DNA from 2 places in the Bacillus sp. PK3-067 genome. Region 2 is predicted to be linked to the other one. Evidence: a T-box and tRNA genes for the amino acid it is inferred to sense, from the RefSeq annotation. Region 2 holds a T-box; the other holds one or more tRNA genes.

Region 1 (3,726 bases), 2.6 Mb from region 2:
GCGAAATTCCTTGTCGGGTAAGTTCCGACCCGCACGAAAGGTGTAACGATTTGGGCACTGTCTCAACCAGAGACTCGGTGAAATTATAGTACCTGTGAAGATGCAGGTTACCCGCGACAGGACGGAAAGACCCCGTGGAGCTTTACTGTAGCCTGATATTGAATTTTGGTACAGTTTGTACAGGATAGGCGGGAGCCATTGAAACCGGAGCGCTAGCTTCGGTGGAGGCGCTGGTGGGATACCGCCCTGACTGTATTGAAATTCTAACCTACGGGTCTTATCGACCCGGGAGACAGTGTCAGGTGGGCAGTTTGACTGGGGCGGTCGCCTCCTAAAGTGTAACGGAGGCGCCCAAAGGTTCCCTCAGAATGGTTGGAAATCATTCGTAGAGTGCAAAGGCATAAGGGAGCTTGACTGCGAGACCTACAAGTCGAGCAGGGACGAAAGTCGGGCTTAGTGATCCGGTGGTTCCGCATGGAAGGGCCATCGCTCAACGGATAAAAGCTACCCCGGGGATAACAGGCTTATCTCCCCCAAGAGTCCACATCGACGGGGAGGTTTGGCACCTCGATGTCGGCTCATCGCATCCTGGGGCTGTAGTCGGTCCCAAGGGTTGGGCTGTTCGCCCATTAAAGCGGTACGCGAGCTGGGTTCAGAACGTCGTGAGACAGTTCGGTCCCTATCCGTCGTGGGCGTAGGAAATTTGAGAGGAGCTGTCCTTAGTACGAGAGGACCGGGATGGACGCACCGCTGGTGTACCAGTTGTTCTGCCAAGGGCATAGCTGGGTAGCTATGTGCGGAAGGGATAAGTGCTGAAAGCATCTAAGCATGAAGCCCCCCTCAAGATGAGATTTCCCATAGCGTAAGCTAGTAAGATCCCTGAAAGATGATCAGGTTGATAGGTTCGAGGTGGAAGCATGGTGACATGTGGAGCTGACGAATACTAATAGATCGAGGACTTAACCATATAATATGAAGCAATGTTATCTAGTTTTGAAAGAATATAAAAAACTTGTTGACTTTCGAAAGTAAATGAGTTACAATAATTCTTGTCTTAAATGAATACAGTCTGGTAATGATGGCAGAGAGGTCACACCCGTTCCCATACCGAACACGGAAGTTAAGCTCTCTAGCGCCGATGGTAGTTGGGACCTTGTCCCTGTGAGAGTAGGACGTTGCCAGACAAATGGAGGATTAGCTCAGCTGGGAGAGCACCTGCCTTACAAGCAGGGGGTCGGCGGTTCGATCCCGTCATCCTCCACCATTTAGCCGACTTAGCTCAATTGGTAGAGCAACTGACTTGTAATCAGTAGGTTGGGGGTTCAAGTCCTCTAGTCGGCACCAGAAATCATGGCGGTTGTGGCGAAGTGGTTAACGCACCGGATTGTGGCTCCGGCATTCGTGGGTTCGATTCCCATCAGTCGCCCCATTTTTCTTAAATAAATTAATATGCGGGTGTGGCGGAATTGGCAGACGCACCAGACTTAGGATCTGGCGCCTTTGGCGTGGGGGTTCGACTCCCTTCACCCGCACTTTTAATTAAATAACTCATACATGTCTTGCGGAAGTAGTTCAGTGGTAGAATACAACCTTGCCAAGGTTGGGGTCGCGGGTTCGAATCCCGTCTTCCGCTCCAATTTTCAATATGACATGCCGGGGTGGCGGAACAGGCAGACGCACAGGACTTAAAATCCTGCGGTGGGTGACCACCGTGCGGGTTCGACCCCCGCCCTCGGCACCATATGCGCCCGTAGCTCAATTGGATAGAGCGTTTGACTACGGATCAAGAGGTTAGGGGTTCGACTCCTCTCGGGCGCGCTTTTATTAACGGGAAGTGGCTCAGCTTGGTAGAGCACCTGGTTTGGGACCAGGGGGTCGCAGGTTCAAATCCTGTCTTCCCGATATTCCTAAAAAACATGGGGCCTTAGCTCAGCTGGGAGAGCGCCTGCCTTGCACGCAGGAGGTCAGCGGTTCGATCCCGCTAGGCTCCACTTAAATTAATATCATTTATGGCGGTGTAGCTCAGCTGGCTAGAGCGTACGGTTCATACCCGTGAGGTCGGGGGTTCGATCCCCTCCGCCGCTACCATAAAGGACCTTTAGCTCAGCTGGTTAGAGCAGACGGCTCATAACCGTCCGGTCGTAGGTTCGAGTCCTACAAGGTCCACCATTAGACGTATATATCTCGGAGGTATACCCAAGTTCGGCTGAAGGGATCGGTCTTGAAAACCGACAGGCGGCGAGAGTCGCGCGGGGGTTCGAATCCCTCTACCTCCTCCATTTTTTCTAAAGTAAATATTTTATCATCGCGGGGTGGAGCAGCACGGTAGCTCGTCGGGCTCATAACCCGAAGGTCGCAGGTTCAAATCCTGTCCCCGCAACCAAATGGTCCCGTGGTGTAGTGGTTAACATGCCTGCCTGTCACGCAGGAGATCGCCGGTTCGACCCCGGTCGGGACCGCCATTTTTACATAAAGGCTCGGTAGCTCAGTCGGTAGAGCAGAGGACTGAAAATCCTCGTGTCGGCGGTTCGATTCCGTCCCGAGCCACCATTTTGAAGTCGCAAGCCGACTTAGCTCAATTGGTAGAGCAACTGACTTGTAATCAGTAGGTTGGGGGTTCAAGTCCTCTAGTCGGCACCACTTTCAAAATGAGCCATTAGCTCAGTTGGTAGAGCATCTGACTTTTAATCAGAGGGTCGAAGGTTCGAGTCCTTCATGGCTCACCATTTACAATTTAATGCGGGTGTAGTTTAGTGGTAAAACAAGAGCCTTCCAAGCTCTGGTCGAGAGTTCGATTCTCTTCACCCGCTTTTCAATTATGGGCCTATAGCTCAGCTGGTTAGAGCGCACGCCTGATAAGCGTGAGGTCGATGGTTCGAGTCCATTTAGGCCCACCATAATTGTTCCGCAGTAGCTCAGTGGTAGAGCTATCGGCTGTTAACCGATCGGTCGTAGGTTCGAGTCCTACCTGCGGAGCCATATTTATAGAGAAGTACCCAAGTGGCTCAAGGGGCTCCCCTGCTAAGGGAGTAGATCGCGAACGCGGTGCGAGGGTTCGAATCCCTTCTTCTCTGCCAGAACTGGCCCGTTGGTCAAGTGGTTAAGACACCGCCCTTTCACGGCGGTAACACGGGTTCGAATCCCGTACGGGTCATACTAAAAGAGATAGCATAATCTGCTATCTCTTTTTTGTTGTATAAAAATGGACTTTGGATAGTCTGCTTTTTTATGCAATAGAAGAAATATGAAGTATTAGCTGTTGCAGTTGGGTACATAGAGAGCCGTAAATACAATCATGTTAATTATTTGGACCTGTATGAATATGAAGGAATTAACTTCAACTTGAACTTTTACCCCAGCTGTATGGCTGTAGCCTCCTACACTTGGAGAAACCGATGAAAAATGCATCTGGGAGCTACTGTGGAAAATAAATAATATATAGAAGAAGTTGCTTTCTCTCAATAGCTGTGATCTACTGAAGACAGTTTTTTTATGTTGTCAGTATTGTCGAGTTTTGTCGGTAAGTCGATATATTGCAAAAATCGCTGATATAATTTGAGTTACGATCGATAAATTTTAATAATCGCTGATATATTTGGAGTTACGGTCGATATATTCTAAAAATCGCTGGTATAATTTCACTTACCGACAAAAACCACAAGAAAATCCCTTTCACAATCTAAAGAGAACGCCTCCATTGAAATGGATTCCACACCTATTCCAATA
Region 2 (3,726 bases):
TGAAAAACAACCTGATCATCTTGTAACTGTATTCGCAGGTCAAGATAAAGATGCTACTGCAAAAATGCGTGAGTACTTCGGAGAAATTCCTCCATCTTCACCATCTATGGCATTATTAAAAGGAAAAGAAGTTGTTCACTTCATTCACCGTCATGAAATTGAAGGTGCAACTATGGACGAAATTATTACGAACTTAGAACAAGCTTTCGAAAAGAATTGCTAAAGAAGGGGGAGAGTAAAACTCCCTCTTTTCTTTATATAGAGGTGAAACAATGATCGTAACAACAGCAGGAAGAACGAACAAAGAAATGACAGATTATGCAAACGAGGTAGCAGCAGAATTAAATGCTTCTTTCGTTAAACGTAATGACATACCGGTACATAAGCTACATGAGCAGTATGAACAAGATGTGCTTGTCGTTGGGAAGAACCGATTAGCTATTTATCCAAAAGGTACGGAAGAATCGTTTTTCTTTCATCCGAACTCAGCGATGTTTCGTGTGAAAAGGTTAATGCGTGGAGAACACGATCCGTTTGTACAAGCTGCTAAATTAGAGAGCGGAATGACAGTGTTAGATTGTACGCTCGGGATGGCATCAGATAGTATTGTAGCTAGTTATGTTGTTGGGGAAAGCGGAAAAGTAACAGGACTTGAAGGCAATGAGTATATGGCTTATATTATGGAAAATGGTTTGAAAACATGGTCTTCATCTGTTTCTGAAATTGATGAAGCAATGCAAAGAATCCAAGTAAAGCAAACGGAGCATTTTTCATTTTTAGCGCAATGTGAAGACAATAGTTACGATGTCGTTTACCTTGATCCGATGTTTGAAGAAACTGTCATAGAATCCGATGGAATTAAAGGGTTAAAACACTTCGCTTTGTATCATGATATTACTGACGAAACAATTGCGGAGGCAAAACGAGTGGCGAGAAAACGTGTCGTTTTAAAAGATCATTTTCGTAGTTCTAGATTTGAAAAACACAATTTTTATGTATACAAAAGAAAAAGTGCTAAGTTTCACTTTGGTGTAATTGACCCTTGCTAATTGTTTGAAAAGATGTATAATAAGCAATAATTAATTAAATATACTGTCTGTGATGAAGAGAGTAGTCTTTTTTAGAAGGAAAGCGAGCTAGGGATGGTGTGAGCCTAGTACGGAAGAAAAAGATGAAGCGCACTTCGGAGATGCTTCTTGAACGAATAGTAGAGAAAGCCGAGGCCCCCTGTCCTCGTTATAAACGGGAAAGTGGTTCGTAACGAACAACAAGGGTGGTACCACGGGTTAAAACTCGTCTCTTTTTTAGAGACGAGTTTTTTGTGTTTTAAAAAATAAGGAGGTTGTATCATGGATTATAAAATGCAGTTTGCGGAAAGTTTATCTAATATTTTCACGAATGAATTAACGCAAAAACAAATTTTAGATTTAATTGAAACACCGAAACAAGATGAATTTGGAGATGCAGCGTTCCCATGCTTTTCATTAGCGAAGCAATATAAAAAAGCACCAGCTCTTATCGCAAAGGAAGTTGCTGAGAAATTCAATGATCCGTTTTTTACGAAAGTAGAAGCCGTTGGTCCTTATGTAAATGTATTTTTCAATCGTGAAACTGTAAGTGATGCAGTATTAAAAACAGTTTTAGCGGAGAAAGAAGAGTTCGGTCAAAACCACTTTGGCTGTGAAAAAACAGTAGTAATTGATTATTCCTCTCCTAATATCGCGAAACCTTTTTCGATGGGGCATTTACGTTCTACAATGATAGGAAATTCGCTGAAACATATCGCTGAAAAATGTGGCTATGAAGTTGTAGGGATTAATTATATAGGAGATTGGGGAACACAGTTTGGAAAGTTAATTACGGCTTATAAAAAATGGGGAAATGAAGCAGTAGTTAAAGAAGATCCAATACGTGAGCTATTTAAGTTATATGTCCAATTCCATGAAGAGGTAAAAGACGACGAAGAACTAGAAGAAGAAGGACGTGCTTGGTTTAAGAAACTAGAAGAAGGTGATGAAGAAGCGGTAGAACTTTGGAATTGGTTTCGTCATGAGTCCCTTAAAGAATTTTCTCGCATTTATGAACTTCTCGGCGTAGAATTTACTAATTTTCAGGGAGAAGCACTTTATAATAATTTAATGGAAGATTTTATTGGGATTTTAGAAGAACATGAGTTGCTTGAAGAATCAGAAGGTGCATTAGTCGTTAATTTAGAAGAAGAAGGAATGCCGCCTTGCTTAATTAGAAAATCAGATGGTGCGACGATTTATGCAACGCGTGACTTAACGGCAGCTTTATATCGTCAAAACACTTATGGGTTTGATAAAGCGCTATATGTTGTTGGTCCAGAACAAAGCTTACATTTCAATCAATTTTTCACCGTATTAAAAAAACTTGGCTATACTTGGGTTGATGGTATGGAACACGTACCGTTTGGCTTCATTTTAAAAGATGGTAAGAAAATGTCGACACGTAAAGGAAGAGTTATTTTACTTGAAGAAGTACTCGAAGAAGCAATCGAACTTGCAAAACAAAATATTGAAGAGAAAAATCCAAACTTAAAACAGAAAGAAGAAGTAGCAAAGCAAGTCGGTGTTGGTGCAGTCATCTTCCACGATTTAAAAAATGAGCGTATGCATAATATCGAATTCTCATTAGAAAATATGCTGAAATTTGAAGGAGAAACAGGACCTTACGTACAGTACACACATGCACGTGCTTGTTCTATTTTAAGAAAAGAAAGTGTAGAATTTGAAACATGTACATTTGCTTTAAAAGACGATCATAGCTGGAGTGTCGTAAAATTACTTAATAAATTTCCTCAAGTAATTGAAGCGGCTTTCAATAAAAATGAGCCATCGATTATTTCGAAATATATATTAGATGTAGCACAATCATTCAATAAATATTACGGTAATGTTCGTATATTAGAAGAGAGCAAAGAAAAAGACAGCAGACTCGCATTGGTTTATGCTGTGACGGTTGTATTAAAAGAAGGATTACGTTTACTTGGGGTGGGGGCACCTGAGGAGATGTAACATAGTAGTAAACTGACAAACTGGGTCTAGTATAAACCTGGTTTGTTTTTTTATTGGATATATATTTTTTTTGCAAAATCAATTAAAATCTTTTTAGAGAGGGTGATTCATATTGATTCGAACTTTTATTTTACAAATTCCTTGTCATAGAAGATTAGATAGGAGTTTTTTTAAACTACAAAAGTACATACCTTTATGTGCGCGTTGTACAGGCATGCTTATTGGTATTTTAATGTTTCCAATTTATTTTTATATGACACCTTCATTTCTTTTGGCAATCATACTATCATTTTTCGCTCAAATTCCGTTACTTATCGATGGGTTCACCCAAAAGTGGAAATGGAGAAGTAGCTCAAATTTGCTAAGAATAACTACTGGTGTATTAAGCGGTAATGGTATGGGATTATTCATTTCCTCTAGTGTTATATGGATATTATCTTAAGATATATAGTAATGGAGGTATTTACATAGATGTTCTGGATTTACTTAATTCTAATTTTTATTTCAGGCGGAAGTGGAATTGGTTTTATGATTCAAAATAAGTATACAGAAGCAATAATAGCTTTTGTTATTTGTATACTATTGTTTGGGCTACTGTATTATTATCTTAAAAGAAACAAAAGAAAGAGAAAAGCAGATTGTGACGATTTAGACTGTACGGATTGTTTTGATTGTGATTGTACTTGTT

The links. A T-box is a leader RNA that pairs with one kind of tRNA and senses whether it is charged. The one in region 2 lies ahead of argS (arginine--tRNA ligase), so its partner is inferred to be a tRNA-Arg.
Region 1: it has a tRNA-Arg gene. The T-box ahead of argS (arginine--tRNA ligase) is inferred to sense a tRNA for this amino acid. The anticodon was not compared.

Annotation. Positions count from the first base shown of each region.
Region 1 is NZ_CP096490.1:4,835,923-4,839,648, reverse strand. Features, by position in the region: rRNA gene M1D73_RS25045 (23S ribosomal RNA) at 1-967, shown strand, start outside; rRNA gene rrf (5S ribosomal RNA) at 1,069-1,184, shown strand; tRNA gene M1D73_RS25035 (tRNA-Val) at 1,189-1,264, shown strand; tRNA gene M1D73_RS25030 (tRNA-Thr) at 1,269-1,344, shown strand; tRNA gene M1D73_RS25025 (tRNA-His) at 1,354-1,429, shown strand; tRNA gene M1D73_RS25020 (tRNA-Leu) at 1,452-1,532, shown strand; tRNA gene M1D73_RS25015 (tRNA-Gly) at 1,562-1,636, shown strand; tRNA gene M1D73_RS25010 (tRNA-Leu) at 1,653-1,741, shown strand; tRNA gene M1D73_RS25005 (tRNA-Arg) at 1,745-1,818, shown strand; tRNA gene M1D73_RS25000 (tRNA-Pro) at 1,829-1,902, shown strand; tRNA gene M1D73_RS24995 (tRNA-Ala) at 1,919-1,991, shown strand; tRNA gene M1D73_RS24990 (tRNA-Met) at 2,012-2,088, shown strand; tRNA gene M1D73_RS24985 (tRNA-Ile) at 2,093-2,169, shown strand; tRNA gene M1D73_RS24980 (tRNA-Ser) at 2,187-2,279, shown strand; tRNA gene M1D73_RS24975 (tRNA-Met) at 2,307-2,383, shown strand; tRNA gene M1D73_RS24970 (tRNA-Asp) at 2,387-2,462, shown strand; tRNA gene M1D73_RS24965 (tRNA-Phe) at 2,475-2,550, shown strand; tRNA gene M1D73_RS24960 (tRNA-Thr) at 2,565-2,640, shown strand; tRNA gene M1D73_RS24955 (tRNA-Lys) at 2,651-2,726, shown strand; tRNA gene M1D73_RS24950 (tRNA-Gly) at 2,740-2,810, shown strand; tRNA gene M1D73_RS24945 (tRNA-Ile) at 2,821-2,897, shown strand; tRNA gene M1D73_RS24940 (tRNA-Asn) at 2,905-2,979, shown strand; tRNA gene M1D73_RS24935 (tRNA-Ser) at 2,987-3,077, shown strand; tRNA gene M1D73_RS24930 (tRNA-Glu) at 3,083-3,154, shown strand.
Region 2 is NZ_CP096490.1:2,056,638-2,060,363, forward strand. Features, by position in the region: gene M1D73_RS10750 (BrxA/BrxB family bacilliredoxin) at 1-223, shown strand, start outside; gene M1D73_RS10755 (class I SAM-dependent methyltransferase) at 273-1,049, shown strand; T-box leader at 1,090-1,304, shown strand; gene argS (arginine--tRNA ligase) at 1,350-3,038, shown strand; gene M1D73_RS10765 (DUF2085 domain-containing protein) at 3,151-3,480, shown strand; gene M1D73_RS10770 (hypothetical protein) at 3,510-3,726, shown strand, end outside.